2 regions of the Exiguobacterium sp. s161 genome follow, and region 2 is predicted to be linked to the other one. Evidence: a T-box and tRNA genes for the amino acid it is inferred to sense, from the RefSeq annotation. Region 2 holds a T-box; the other holds one or more tRNA genes.
What was found. A T-box is a leader RNA that pairs with one kind of tRNA and senses whether it is charged. The one in region 2 lies ahead of ileS (isoleucine--tRNA ligase), so its partner is inferred to be a tRNA-Ile.

Region 1 (7,470 bases), on a different contig from region 2:
TTCAGCCTGTTTCTCGAGAACGATTGCATCGATCTCTTTCTTCAATTCTTCGACCATCGTTGCTTCCGGTACTTTACGGATGATTTCTCCGTGACGGAACAATAATCCTTCGTTACGTGCACCAGCGATACCGATATCAGCTTCACGTGCTTCACCAGGACCGTTGACCGCACATCCGAGAACCGCAACTTTGATGTTCGCTTGGATGTTTTCGATATAGTCTTCGATTTCTGCAGCGATCGACATTAAATCGATTTCGATCCGACCACATGTAGGGCATGAGATCAATGTCGCCGCGTTCGCCGCGAGACCAAATGATTTCAAGACTTCTTTTGCGACTTTTACTTCTTCGACAGGGTCCGCTGAAAGAGATACACGAACCGTGTTTCCGATTCCGCGTGACAAGATCGCGCCAAGTCCCGCTGCTGATTTTAATGAACCAGAACGAAGTGGTCCTGATTCCGTGATCCCGACGTGAAGTGGATAGTCGAACGATTCAGAAGCAAGTTGATACGCTTCAAGCGCCAACTGTACGTCTGATGCCTTAAGCGAGACGATGATGTCATGGAAGTCGAGATCTTCAAGAATCTTGATGTGGTGCAACGCACTCTCGACCATACCACGTGCTGTCGGGTAGCCGTATTTTTCAAGAATGTGCTTTTCAAGTGAACCGGCGTTTACCCCGATCCGGATTGGGATGTTTTTCGCTTTTGCAGCTGTAACGACAGCTTCGACCTTTTCGCGGCGACCGATGTTACCCGGGTTGATCCGGATTTTATCAACGCCAGCTTCGATTGCCATGAGCGCAAGTTTATAGTTGAAGTGGATGTCTACGACAAGCGGAATGTTGATTCGGCTTTTGATTTCTGCAAGTGCGAGCGCATCACGTTCTTCTGGACAAGCGACGCGGACGATTTGGCAACCAGCTTCTTCAAGGCGTAGGATTTCAGCGACTGTCGCTTCGACGTCGTGTGTTTTAGTTGTCGTCATACTTTGAATGATGACTTCATTATTTCCACCAATGACAAGGTCCCCTACACGAACAGGACGAGTCTTAGAGCGATGGACCATTTTCGGCATATCGAAAATCTCCTTTTGTGGCATACCGCCATATTGTTTATGTTTACCTTTTCTATCATATCGAACTATTCCCTAAAAATCGAGAAACAAGAACGAAAATCGAACATTTACAATTGTTTAATGAAAGAAGGGCGTCCGTCAATCCGTCGGACGCCTGATTTTAATACTCATTGAGGTTTACGTGAAGAACGTGGCTTCGAGGAACGGGCGATCCATAATGGAACTAATGTGTAGATGAAATGTCCGATTACGAGTATCCCGATTCCGAAGCGAGGATAATCGAGTTGGTATAGAAGCATACCGATTGGGAAAGACCAGAGATTCGTTGCGACTGTGTAAGGAAACGTTTGGCGATACGCCCACGGACGGGGAAGTAACAATCGGACAAACCCTTTCGTTATATACGCCATAATTAATACGTAAAGTAATACAGCGATTGCGATAAAGATGAAATGAAGGATGAACCAGACGACGATCGGGATGTTTTTTTGTAAAAAGAAGGAATCAATAACCGTCGTCCAAAATGAAATCCAAGCTAATCCACAAAAATAAAGGGAAACATCTGCCAAACGAAGACGCAAAAACGGACGATTTGGAATTAAGGAAGTTTGTAAGTAATTAATCAGTTGACGTAAAAATGACAAGTGAATCACTCTTTCTACTGTTTTATAACAGATTTTAATAGTTTGATTTTTGTTGGTAATAAATGAATTTTGTGTAGTGATACAGATTAATAAAACCTTAACAAACGGATATAGTAAAAACTGTTTACAAGTTCATTAGACCTTTACATAATAGGGGAGTCGAAAAAATAAACTTTACAAACACATCAATCCACATCAAATAAAGGAGCTGGCAAGATGAATTATGATTTGCAGGAAATGATTTTCACCTTCATCGGTGGACTTGGGATTTTCCTATTCGGTATTAAGTATATGGGAGATGGGCTCCAAAAAACAGCAGGGGACCGATTACGTTATATCCTCGATAAATATACGACGAATCCACTATTAGGTATCTTAGCAGGTATTGTCGTCACGATATTGATTCAGTCGTCGTCAGGGACGACCGTCATCGTTGTCGGACTCGTTAGTGCAGGCCTGATGAATTTACGACAAGCGATCGGTGTCGTCATGGGGGCAAACATTGGAACAACGATCACGGCCTTCATCATTGGCTTCAACGTCAAGGAAGCTGCGCTTCCGGCAATCGCCATTGGTGCTTTCTTGATCTTCTTCTTCAATAAAGAACGGGTTCAATACATCGGACAGATTTTCTTTGGCTTCGGTGCATTATTCTATGGTCTCACATTGATGGGCGACGGAATGGCTCCACTCGAGTCAAGTGTCTGGTTCCGTGAGTTGACGGTCTCGATGTCGGATAACCCATTGCTTGGTGTATTCGTCGGAACGATCTTTACCGTTCTTGTTCAGTCGTCGTCAGCAACGATCGGTATCTTACAAGAGCTATACGCTGGTGGCATGATCGATATCAAAGCGGCACTTCCCGTCTTGTTCGGTGATAACATCGGAACGACGATCACAGCAGTACTCGCAGCACTTGGTGCGTCGATCGCAGCTAAACGAACAGCAGCGGCACACGTCATCTTCAACATTATCGGGACGATTTTATTCTTGATTGCTTTACCGATTTTCTCGAATTTCATTACTTGGATCACGGGCGCGCTTGATTTAGGTCCAAAGATGCAAATCGCCTTTGCACATGGAACATTCAACGTCGTCAATACGTTGATTCAGTGTTGGTTCATTGCGCAAATCGCATGGCTTGTACAAAAAATCGTACCGGGTACGGATACGACGATTGATTCAAAACCGCGTCATCTGGATCAAAATATCTTGAACCAATCTTCAGCACTCGCATTAAACCAAGCAAAGCTCGAAGTATTGCGTATGGGTGAATTCTCGAAAGACGCACTTGCAAAAGCACAGCGTTACACACAATCGCATGATAAGAAAGATGTATCGGAATCACAACAGATTGAATATGCGATCAACCATTTAAATACAGAAGTCACGAGTTATCTCGTTAAAGTAGCGGCACACGATTTATCAGAACGTGAATCAAATGAGCACTCGTTACTGATGCATGCCGTCAATGATTTTGAACGGATTGGTGACCACGTTGAAAACATCGTCGAATTGGTTGACTTCCAAATCGTCAACCGGATTCAGTTCACATCATCAGCGAAGCAAGAACTTGATGACATGTATGCCTTAACGCAAGAAATCGTCGATTGTGCTGTTCGCGCTGTCGAAGAGGACGATGTTACACGAGCTCGTAAGGTTCTGGAACTCGAAGGAAAACTCGATGCGCTCGAACGTTCATTCCGGAAGCATCATGTCCTTCGCGTGAACGCTGGCGAATGTACGGGACAAGCAGGGATGATTTTCGTCGATCTCTTGTCGAACCTCGAACGAATTGGCGATCACGCTGTCAACATCACGGATCTCGTCCTTGAACAGCGGACGGCATTAACGAACTAAGTGAAATACGATTTTCTTATGACAGCTGATTTCAAAAAAATGAAATCAGCTGTTTATTTTTTTGAAATAGCATATTGACAAGTTTCGCCACATCTCGTAATCTAGTAAGAGTAAGAAACATACATCATGGCGGTGTAGCTCAGCTGGCTAGAGCGTACGGTTCATACCCGTGAGGTCGTGGGTTCGACTCCCTCCGCCGCTACTATTACTTAAGGACCCTTAGCTCAGCTGGTCAGAGCAGACGGCTCATAACCGTCCGGTCGCAGGTTCGAGCCCTGCAGGGTCCATTCAGTAGAACGCTTCTCGTTGAAAAACGAGGAGCGTTTATTTTTGTTCCCCCGGGGAATAGTAAAGATATTGTAATAATATTCATACTATAGTAACTAAGGGAGAGCGAAGAGAGATGGAACGTAACCATACGATGATGCAGTTTTTTGAGTGGCATGTAGAGAATGATGGGAAGCACTGGCAACGCTTGAAAGAGCGGGCGCCTGAATTACGTGCTGCCGGCATCACGTCCGTGTGGATTCCACCGGCGTCAAAAGGTCAATCGGATGAAGATACAGGATATGGCATCTATGACGTCTATGATTTAGGCGAATTTGATCAAAAAGGAACGGTCCGTACGAAATACGGTACGAAAGATGAACTCGTCGAAGCGATCCAGGTTGCTCGTGAGAACGATATCGCTGTTTACGCGGATGTCGTCATGAACCATAAAGCAGCAGCCGATGAACTCGAGACGATCAATGTCGTCGAAGTCCATCCGGAAGATCGTTCGAAAGAAATTTCAGAAGAGTTTGAAATCGAAGCTTGGACGAAGTTTACGTTCCCGGGACGTAACGGAAAATATTCAGATTTCATCTGGACACATGAATTTTTCAATGGAACGGATTTTGATGCCCGTGAAGAAAAGACGGGTGTCTTTAAAATTTCCGGTAAAAATAAAGATTGGAATGATCAAGTCGATGATGAATTCGGAAACTATGACTATTTGATGTTCGCGAACATCGATTATAATCACCCGGAAGTACGTGAGGAGATGATCCGTTGGGGGCACTGGTTCCAAGAAACAATTGATTGCCAAGGTTTCCGACTCGATGCCATCAAACATATCAACTATGAATTCGTTCATGAATTCGCAAAATCAATGATTGAAAAAAGTGAAGGTGACTTCTATATGGTCGGTGAGTTCTGGAAATCAGATCTCGATGATTGTCGTCATTTCCTCGATAGCGTCGACTATACGATCGATTTGTTCGATGTTCCGCTTCATTATAAGTTCCATGAAGCTTCGAAGCAGGGACAGGACTTTGATATGACGACGTTGTTTGCAGATACCCTTGTCGAATCACACCCGACGAATGCCGTCACGTTCGTCGACAATCACGATTCCCAACCAGGTGAATCGCTTGAGTCGTGGGTAGATGACTGGTTCAAACAACATGCTTACGCAGCGATTTTACTTCGTAAAGACGGTTATCCATGTGTCTTCTACGGTGACTATTATGGTGTACAAGGACCGCATCCGGTAGAAGGAAAAAAAGAAATGATCGATGCCTTACTCTATGCACGATATCACAAAGCGTACGGTGAACAAGAAGATTATCTCGATGACCCACATTGTGTCGGTTGGGTTCGCCGAGGAGTGGAGGAAATTGAGAACTCTGGCTGTGCGGTCTTATTGTCGAATGCCGACATGTGTGAAAAACGAATGTTCGTAGGCGTTGAGCGTGCGGGTCAAGAATGGTTCGACTATACGAACCATCAAGATCATCCTGTCGTGATCGACGATGAAGGATTTGGTGTCTTCCCGGTTCCGGGTGGTGGTGTCTCAGTTTTTGCTCCACGAGAAGTCGAGTAAATCCGAGGGTCTTGACTTGCGTCAACACAGGTTCTTTTGCTAGTCTTAAAGGGTATTGAAGTTTTCGAAAATAGTACAAAGGGGGACATGAACATGTCAAAATTTGAATTACCAGAACTCGGCTACGCTTATGATGCGCTTGAGCCACATATCGATGCTCGTACGATGGAGATTCACCACACGAAACACCACAACACGTATGTCACGAACGTGAATGCGGCGCTTGAGGGTACAGAACATGAAGGAAAGTCACTTGAAGAACTTCTTCAAAACTTGGATGCTCTCCCAGCAAACATTCAAACTGCAGTCCGTAACAACGGTGGCGGTCACTGGAACCACTCATTCTTCTGGAAACTGTTGAAGAAGAACGATGGTGCTGCTCCAACAGGGGAACTCGCGGTAGCGATCGACGAAGCATTCGGATCATTCGATGCATTCAAAGATGCATTCGCGAAAGCAGCAACAACTCGTTTTGGTTCAGGTTGGGCTTGGTTAATCGTTGATGGTGGAAAATTGGCAGTCGTTTCGACACCGAACCAAGATACACCAGTCATGGAAGGCAAAACACCAATCCTCGGTCTTGATGTTTGGGAACATGCATACTATCTCAACTACCAAAACCGTCGTCCTGATTACATCAATGCGTTCTTCAACGTCGTTGATTGGGATCACGTAGCGAAGCTTTACGCTGACGCGAAGTAATGTGAAAACGAGCGTATCGTTCAATTGTGAACGATACGCTTTTTTTAATGCGGAAAATGATGGGATAGGTTGTTATGGAAAGTTTCCTTCTATATAATGAAACAAGATGACTTTTGAACGATAGGGGAGTACGCCATGGCTAAACGAATCACCGTACGAGGAAGACGGCGTAATCATCTGCCGCTTCGTCTGAATTTAATGTTCTTCGTCGTTTTTTTATTGTTTGCGATTTTGATTTTCCGTTTAGGAGTCGTGCAAATCGTCAATGGTGAGAAAATTTCGCGGGAAGTTCAAAAAACAGAAATGATCGCATCAAAATATGAAGTGCCACGCGGAAAGATTTATGACCGGGATGGTCGTCTTTTGGTTGATACGATTTCTAAATACTCCATCGTCTACCGTCGCGCACAAACGACGAAAGTCGATGAACGCATTGAGATTGCACAGCGTCTTGCGGCAATCATTGATCTACCGAAAAAAGATTGGAAAGTCACAGAACGTGATATTAAGGATTTCTGGATCGCGACGAACACGAAAGAGTCTGATCGTCGTTATCAAGAAGCCGTCAAACAGAAATATCCTTCAGCAGAAGCACAAAGTAAACTATCAATCGCAGAACAGGATCAAATCCGATTAGATGCGATTACGAAAGACGATATTGATTATGACGATCAAACAATGGAAGTCATTGCGATCAAACACAACATGGAAGTCGGTTACGCGCTTGATCCACAACTCGTCAAACTCGGTGCTTCCGCAAAAGAGATGGCAATCATCGATGAAAATCTAGAAGATTTAAAGGGTGTATCGGTGGAACCGTTCTACGAGCGATCTTATCCATATGAAGGAACACTTCGGAATATCTTCGGGAAGTATTCGAAGATTCCAGCAGAACAACAAGCGGAGTTCAAAGCAAAAGGCTACAGCTTGAATGACCGTGTCGGAACATCATTCCTTGAACAACAGTATGAAGATCTACTGCGAGGGAAACCCGCATACGATGTGTATGAGACGTTTAACGGAGAGCCGGTCGGTGATCCAAAACGCGAGGAAGGCGAGTCCGGTAAAGATCTCGTTCTGACCGTGGATGCGGAATACAACAAACAAGTCGACCAAATCATGCAACAAGCCATTAAAATGGGACGTGGCATGGGTAGTCGTTATCTAAAAGAAGGTTACGCCGTCGTCATGAATCCACAGACAGGTGAGATTCTTGCGATGTCTGGTCAAAAGTTGGATCCAGCAACCGGTAAGTTCTCAGATGTCGCAATCAATAACGTCTTAACGTCGCTTCAAATCGGTTCGACGATCAAAGGTGCA
Region 2 (7,470 bases):
AACAGCGCGAGCTGTTCGTCCGTCGCTCCTCGGTTAAAGATAAAACGTTCTCGGGCAACATATCCTTCTTCTTTTTGGATCTGTAACAAACCGTCGACGAGTCGACCTTTTAATGCTTCTAATGCAATCATGTTCTTCTCCTTAACAATATTCTTTCGTTGATGTGAACGAGACACCGACATCGTGTCCGCCTAGCTGAACATCCACTGTTCCTTGTAGCGGTTCAGTTCGCACGGAGGATAAGGCAAGATGTTTGAATAACAAAGGCTCAAACGTCTCGACGATCGGTTGGAACGTCGCATCGACCGACAAGACGAGATCGATTCGGGCGTCCCGCGATAACGCTTGTGCCTTTCGTTCCGACTGGATATAGCGGACGAGCTCCCGCATCCAGCGTTCCTGCTCCAGTGCTTCCGTGATTCGCGTATCGAGCGTCACGGTGAGTCCACCATTCGTCGCAGCAGCAAAGCCCGTCTGGACGATAGGTTCGACGATGACGTCCGCTTGACGCACTTCGACTTCATCGCCTGATGTGGTCCGGTAGATCAATTTTCCGGTCTCGAGCAAGTCGGAAGTCTCCTGTGCAGACAATTGTTGTAGCCATTGGTGGATCGCGTTCGCTTGCTGTGCGAATTTCGCTCCGGCTGCGCGGAAGTTCAGTTTCAGACGGAACCGTGTCGTCGCTTGCGTCGTCGGAACGATTTGGACGTCTTTTACATTCAGTTCCTCTTGAATGATTGCCGTATAGTCCGCCCACGAAAAGGTTTCGCTCGATTGGACGCTTAGGCTAGCAAGCGGTTGTTTGACTTTTAAGGCGTGCGTATTACGTACTTGTCGTCCTAACTCGACGACAGAGACAACCTGTGCCATTTCGTATTCCAGATCAGATCGGAGCATCGATCGATCGGCAACCGGATAATCCGCTACATGCACGCTCATTCCTGTTAATCGCTGATAAACATCATCAGCAAGGTACGGCGTGAACGGAGCGAGTAGTCGTGCCGTCGTCGAAAGTGCGAAGTGGAGTGTCGTATACGCGGCTTGTTTCTCTTGCGACCAATCAGCTTGCCAGAAACGTTCTCGAGAACGGCGGATGTACCAGTTACTGATCTCATCGACGAGTTGCGCAAGACTCCGTGCTGCTTGAGTCAATTGATAATCGTCCATCGCATCCGTCACGTCTTGCGTCGTCTGATGGACACGCGAGAGCAACCATTCGTCGAGACGCGTCCGTTTTTGCGGACGTGAGCCATCAAATCCATCCAGTTCGGCATACGTCAGATAAAACTGGACGGCATGATCCAGCGTATCGACTAGTTTTGATTTTGCTTCTTGGACGATCCGCTCAGCAAACCGTTTCGCACTCCACGGACTGCTGTCGACGAGTAGCGCCCAGCGTAAGCTATCAGCACCATATGCTTCGATTAACGCCACCGGATCGAGGGCATTTCCACGACTCTTCGACATCTTCTGCCCGTTCTCAGCGAGGACGTGCCCGAGTGCGAGGACACGCTTATAGGCAGACTGTCCCGTGAAGAGTGTCGAGATCGCTTGCAAGCTGTAGAACCAGCCCCGCGTCTGATCGATGCCTTCGATGACGACATCGGCTGGATAGCGGTTAAGCGTCTGCGTCCGTGACGGATAATGCTGTTGCGCGAACGGCATCGCTCCGCTATCAAACCAGACATCGATGACTTCTGGTGTCCGGTGCATCACTCCCTGACACGTCGGACACGAGACCGATAACGCATCAACGTATGGTTTATGCAACTCGACGGATTCCGTCGATGTCGTCGTCCGGTGCAACAAGTCAGCCTTGTTTTTTGGAACGAACGTCGTGTCACACGCTTCACACTCCCAGACGTTCAGTGGTGTACCCCAGTAGCGATTACGACTGATGTTCCAGTCGACGAGTTGCTCGAGGAACTTTCCGAACCGCCCTTCCTTGACGTGATCGGGGTACCACGTCACAGAAGCATTGTTCGCAAGGAGTTGTTCCTTGACGGGCGTCGTCTCGATGAACCAGTTGTCTTGTGCGTAATAGAGCAGTGGTGAGTCACATCGCCAACAATGCGGATAGCTGTGCGTATAGCGTTTTTTCGCAAACAAGCGTCCCCGTTCAGCGAGCAGCTGGATGATCGCGACGTCTGACTCCTTGACGAATCGACCAATGAGTGGTGGAACGGCATCCGTGTAACACCCAGCAGCATCGACGACGTTAACGAACGACAGACCGTTTTCCCGGACGACCCGGTAATCTTCTTCCCCGTATGCTGGAGCAAGATGGACAAGTCCGGTTCCGCTCGTTGCTTGGACGAAGGACGCCCCGACGACCGTATGACCATTCTCTGGCGTCACGAAATCAAACGGTGGTTCATAACGCAAACCGACGAGTTCCGCACCGAGCTGTTCGGATACGACCTCGACGGATTCCGAGAACAGTTCAGCGACTAACGCTTTAGCGACAATGAATCGCTCGCCTTCGAACGCTACTGTGACATACGTCAATTCCGGATGAACCGCCACCGCGACGTTTGCCGGTAACGTCCACGGTGTCGTCGTCCACGCTAGTAGAAATGTCTGTTCCATGCCGACGATCGGGAGTTTGACCGTCGCCGATAAGTCCGTCACGTCCTGATAGCCTTGCGCGACTTCATGGGAACTGAGTGACGTCTGACAGCTCGGACAATACGGTGATACACGATGTCCCTTCGTCAACCATCCTTTGTCATGGATCGTCCCGAGAATATGCCAGACGCTTTCGATATACTCGTCCTCCATCGTCACGTAAGGGTCATCCATGTCGACCCAGTAGCCGAGTTTTTCCGTGAAGGCACGCCACTGTGTTTCATAGGAGAAGACACTTTCCTTACAGCGTGCGATGAATGCTTCAACACCATAGTCTTCGATCGCTTGTTTGCCGGAAATGCCGAGTTGTTTCTCGACACCGAGTTCGACCGGTAGTCCATGTGTATCCCAGCCTGCTTTTCGCTCGACCCGAAACCCTTTCATCGTCTTATAGCGGGCGACGGTATCCTTGACGGTTCGTCCGAGCGCATGACCGACGTGGGGTAATCCGTTCGCAGTCGGAGGTCCTTCGTAGAATACGAATTCCGCTTCCGTGCGTTGTTCAATCGATCGTGCGAAGACCTGGTCTTGTTTCCATCTGTTTCGGACACGCTCCTCGCGTTGTTGTACGGTTTCTGCTTGGTTTTGTGACGTCATCTCTTGTTCGCTCCTTTGTCAGTAACTAAGAGAATACAAAAAAGTCCGCCCCCTTTGACAGGGACGGACTTCACCGCGATACCACCCATATTCCGTCGAGAATACTCGTTCTCGACAGCACTTAGTTGCACACTATCATGTGCATTCCATGTAACGGTGGACACCCGGTCACGCTTACTGAATGGTTCAGCGTGACTTCTCAGAGAGGATCTTCATGATTGATCTGGCTACCGGCTCTCAGCAATCCCGGTTTTCTGTAAGGCAGAGGGACAATCATTACTCTTTCTCGTCAACGAAATGATATGCTCTTGTTGTGGAGAATATTACCATATGACTTAAAGACTGCACAACAGCTTTATACATTTTCTTGCAAAGGAGTTTTTTTGAATGTTACATACTTTCCCAACGCTTAAAACGGACCGTCTCGTCTTACGCGAAGTGTTACCCGAAGATGCTACGAGTGTCCTCGCCTATTTATCAGACGAACACGTCGTCAAACAGATGGGGCTCGACCCCTTTCAATCAGAAGCAGATGCGCTTGAAGAGATTGACTGGTACGCTTCGATTCATCGCGATGGCACGGGCATCCGGTTCGGGATCGCGTTACAAGAAGACGATGTCATCATCGGCAGTTGCGGTTTCTTGAATCAAGCGGAACGCCATCAGCGAGCAGAACTTGGGTTTGAGTTGAGCCCTGCCTATCAGGGACAAGGCATCGCGAAGGAAGCAGCGCTTGCGGTCATCGAATATGGCTTTACAGAACTTTCGCTCAACCGGATCGAAGCACTTGTCCTACCAGCAAACACCGCTTCGCAACGATTGCTTGAACGGCTCGGATTCCAACGTGAAGGGTTGCTTCGTCAATATGAAAACTCGCGTGGTCAGTTCGATGATTTGTATATGTACTCGATTTTGCGGAGTGATTGGTCGTCTTAAAAAGATAATCTGTGAAATATCAAAAGTCGTTTAGATGGGTAAATCCGTCTAAACGACTTTTATACCGTTTTATCGATAAGATCTTGCTTATAAAAATTCAATGATCGGCAACAGTGTCAGTCCGATTGCGAACAAAACGATCAATAACAGATTCGCTGATTCATGTAAAAAGTAATCGAGACAGATGAATCCAAAAATCAGGACAATCAGGATTTTGTAGCTAACGAAGCCGCTTTCCGTCGTAATCTTTTTGCCGAGCTCATCTTCTGGCACAGGACGCTCGTCTTCTCCTGATCGTGCCCACGTAAAATACGAGAAGAACATGATCAATAGAATCGCCAATTGAACAATCGAGAAGAACGTTACATTATTTTCGATGATCATACTGATGACTGTAAGACTCGCAAGTATCACGAGCGTTACTAAAAATAAAACCGTTTTTTTCTTAGACATCCCATTCCTCCTGTTCTGAAATGAACAGATGATCGACTTGTGTCTGCAAGACTTTGGCGATATTAAACGCTAATTGTAAAGTCGGATCATACTTGTTGTTTTCAATCGCATTAATCGTCTGCCGACTAACCTGACAACGGTCAGCCAGTTCTTGTTGCGATAATTTTGCCGTTAGACGTCGTTCCTTGATGTGGTTTCTCACGTTCATCCCTCCACGACGTGTCAAATTCTTTTTACATATTTACTGTAATGAACTTCCATCATTATGTCAAAAACTTTTGACATAAAAATCATTAAAAAGACACGCTCTCATAACCAGAACGTGTCGTATATGATAGCTCAACCTCGTGGTGGAAATGGATCGTGTCCGTAGGAATCTTTTTCGCGAATCTGCCCTTCTTTGTTATGAATGACAAGCTCCGTCTTCTGTTTTTTCGCAATCCGACGCCCTTCTGCAATCGCTTCTTTCTGTGTAGCAAATCGCTTTGTTGCTCGAGTCGCACCAGCAGCTTTCACTTGATAGCCACCTTTAGGATGTGGCGTGACATGTTGCTCTCGTTTCATCACGTGACCTCCATTTCCTTAATCTATTTCATCTTAATGACACTATTTTAAAGTGCGGTTGCCTCTTCACTTGAATTTTCTACTAGCCTCTCGGGGGATGCAGTATACTAAAAGAAACGTTTGTTGCCTCGAAAGGAGTTGATATCGTGAATCATTTCGTCTGGCAAGTCCGGTTTTTACGCTTTATCGTCTTTGGTATCATCTTCAGTCTGTTCGGTTTAGCTGGTCTTGGTATCCCACTTGTCTGGCATGGTATCACGAAAAACTTGTTACTCGAGCGACCTGGCTACAGTGTTCTATTGACCGCATACCTTATCTTCATCCCGACTCTTTTGATTTTATTCCATGCGCTCCGCATCCTTCGATATATGTCGATGGCTCCTCCGGCTTTTCCGCTCATCACAGCTTCCATTCAATCAATGAAATTGTCTTTTTATATCGTCGCCATTTTAACGGCATGTCTCTTTCCCGTCTTTTTCTATATTGGTCAGATTGACGACGCGCCTGGTCTGATTATCATCGGAATCGGTTTGATTCTTGCTCCGTTGACAATCGGAACGCTACTTGCCTGTATCCAACAATTATTATTACGCTATGTGTTGCCTATGAAATCCTAACGTGAACGACCGAAAAACAAGTGCTCATGATTGTTTTTGTCATTCTAGCCGTTGCTTTTCCTACCTAACACTTTGTTCAATCTCGCTCCTAAGAGCGGGATTTTTTAGTTCGCGTCACATTGATGGCTATCCTGATGTCCCTGTTTCAACAGAATCTTCGATTGGCAACGTAGACATGTCATCAATCGAAATGTAGTTTTTTTTGTGCTGACCGCGTGTCTTCGTAATTCATTTTCATATACATGTCTTGCCTTGATTCGATGATCGACTTCACTTTCCATCTCAATCCCTCTTCCCTCAACTTGTATTTTTTTATCTACTATTTGCCCTGAATCATTCTTAATAAATCCTTTTTTAAGAAAAAACGGTTTTTCTTACGACCTTTTATAAAAAAATCGTCAAAAGGTCCTGTTTAATATGTATTTTAACGACCGATAAATGAATTACAGATAGAAAATATGAGTTGAAAGGACGGTTGCATGTGAAAAACACAACCAAGAACCATTCCATCCGAACACGTCTTTTAGTAATGATCAGTTTGATTTTGATTGCCTTTTTTGTTTTTAGTAGTCTGACCTTATACTTCAATACGAAACAAACTGCAGTCTCAACGCTAAAAGCGACCGCCGAAAAGGATGCGCTACGCATCAGCAAGACATTCGACACGGCGGCTTACAGCGAATTTCTACAATCGCCTATCACGTCTGAGCAATATGAAACGTTACGAAATGAACTTGATACATTACGTAAGCAAAACGGACTCCTGTATGCATACACAGCACACATCGACCAAAATAAGGTCCGTTTGCTGATTGACGGTCTCCCTAAGAAAGATGCCGCAAAGATTAATGAACCGGCGAGTGGCGCAAAAGTTACTGACATGAAGGACGTATTAAATGGTGGAACACACGCGACGGACATCATTGATGATCCTGTAAATGGACAGTATATGAGTGTCTACGTTCCGTTAAAGGATGCGTCTGGTCAAATCATCGGCATTCTTGGCGTCGACATCGCTGCGAAGGAAGTCGATGCGCTCACAACAGAATTATTAAAACAAAATGCACCGATTTTCATTGGACTTTTACTTCTTCTGTTAACGATCACACTCGTCTTGCTCTACTTCGTCCTCGGTCGAAAATTACGTCCGCTCGAGACGTTACAGAAAGTCGCTGCCTTGATTGCCGAGGGGCGACTGGATCAGGCAAAACAGACGTTGACCGATTTGACGATTGCTTCGAGAGACGAAATCTATGCACTTGCGATCTCGATTCGTGATATGAACGAGATGCTGCGGACGATGATTGTCGACATCAAACAGACGGCCACTCTCGTCTCGACGACGAGTCAATCGATCGACCAAAGTACGTCGGAAGTACTCGACGGTTCCGAACAAATCGCTCATACGATGTCGGAAATCGCGACCGGGACCGAAAGTCAGACCCAAGTCACGCTTTCGTTGAATGACGAGATGAATCGGTTCGCAGCATTGATCGAAACGACCAATCAGTCTGGTGTCGAAATTCAAGGAACGACGGAGCAGATGGCAACACTGACACGAGTCGGACGAGATCAAATGTCCGCTTCCGTCGAACAGATGCGCCACATTCATCAGCACGTCACGCAGTCTGCTGAACAGATTGATCTACTGAAACAGCAATCATCGGATATCCAA

Region 1: it has a tRNA-Ile gene. The T-box ahead of ileS (isoleucine--tRNA ligase) is inferred to sense a tRNA for this amino acid. The anticodon was not compared.

What each region holds. Positions count from the first base shown of each region.
Region 1 is NZ_JACSNH010000003.1:201,846-209,315, forward strand. It holds gene ispG (flavodoxin-dependent (E)-4-hydroxy-3-methylbut-2-enyl-diphosphate synthase) at 1-1,080, opposite strand, end outside; gene KNQ14_RS10575 (hypothetical protein) at 1,248-1,733, opposite strand; gene KNQ14_RS10580 (Na/Pi cotransporter family protein) at 1,941-3,584, shown strand; tRNA gene KNQ14_RS10585 (tRNA-Met) at 3,713-3,786, shown strand; tRNA gene KNQ14_RS10590 (tRNA-Ile) at 3,798-3,871, shown strand; gene KNQ14_RS10595 (alpha-amylase) at 3,988-5,448, shown strand; gene KNQ14_RS10600 (superoxide dismutase) at 5,542-6,150, shown strand; gene KNQ14_RS10605 (peptidoglycan D,D-transpeptidase FtsI family protein) at 6,286-7,470, shown strand, end outside.
Region 2 is NZ_JACSNH010000002.1:87,084-94,553, forward strand. It holds gene KNQ14_RS16750 (hypothetical protein) at 1-131, opposite strand, end outside; gene ileS (isoleucine--tRNA ligase) at 142-3,225, opposite strand; T-box leader at 3,282-3,527, opposite strand; gene KNQ14_RS08005 (GNAT family N-acetyltransferase) at 3,613-4,161, shown strand; gene KNQ14_RS08010 (hypothetical protein) at 4,249-4,614, opposite strand; gene KNQ14_RS08015 (helix-turn-helix transcriptional regulator) at 4,607-4,816, opposite strand; gene KNQ14_RS08020 (DUF2188 domain-containing protein) at 4,954-5,178, opposite strand; gene KNQ14_RS16755 (DUF2975 domain-containing protein) at 5,325-5,795, shown strand; gene KNQ14_RS08030 (methyl-accepting chemotaxis protein) at 6,277-7,470, shown strand, end outside.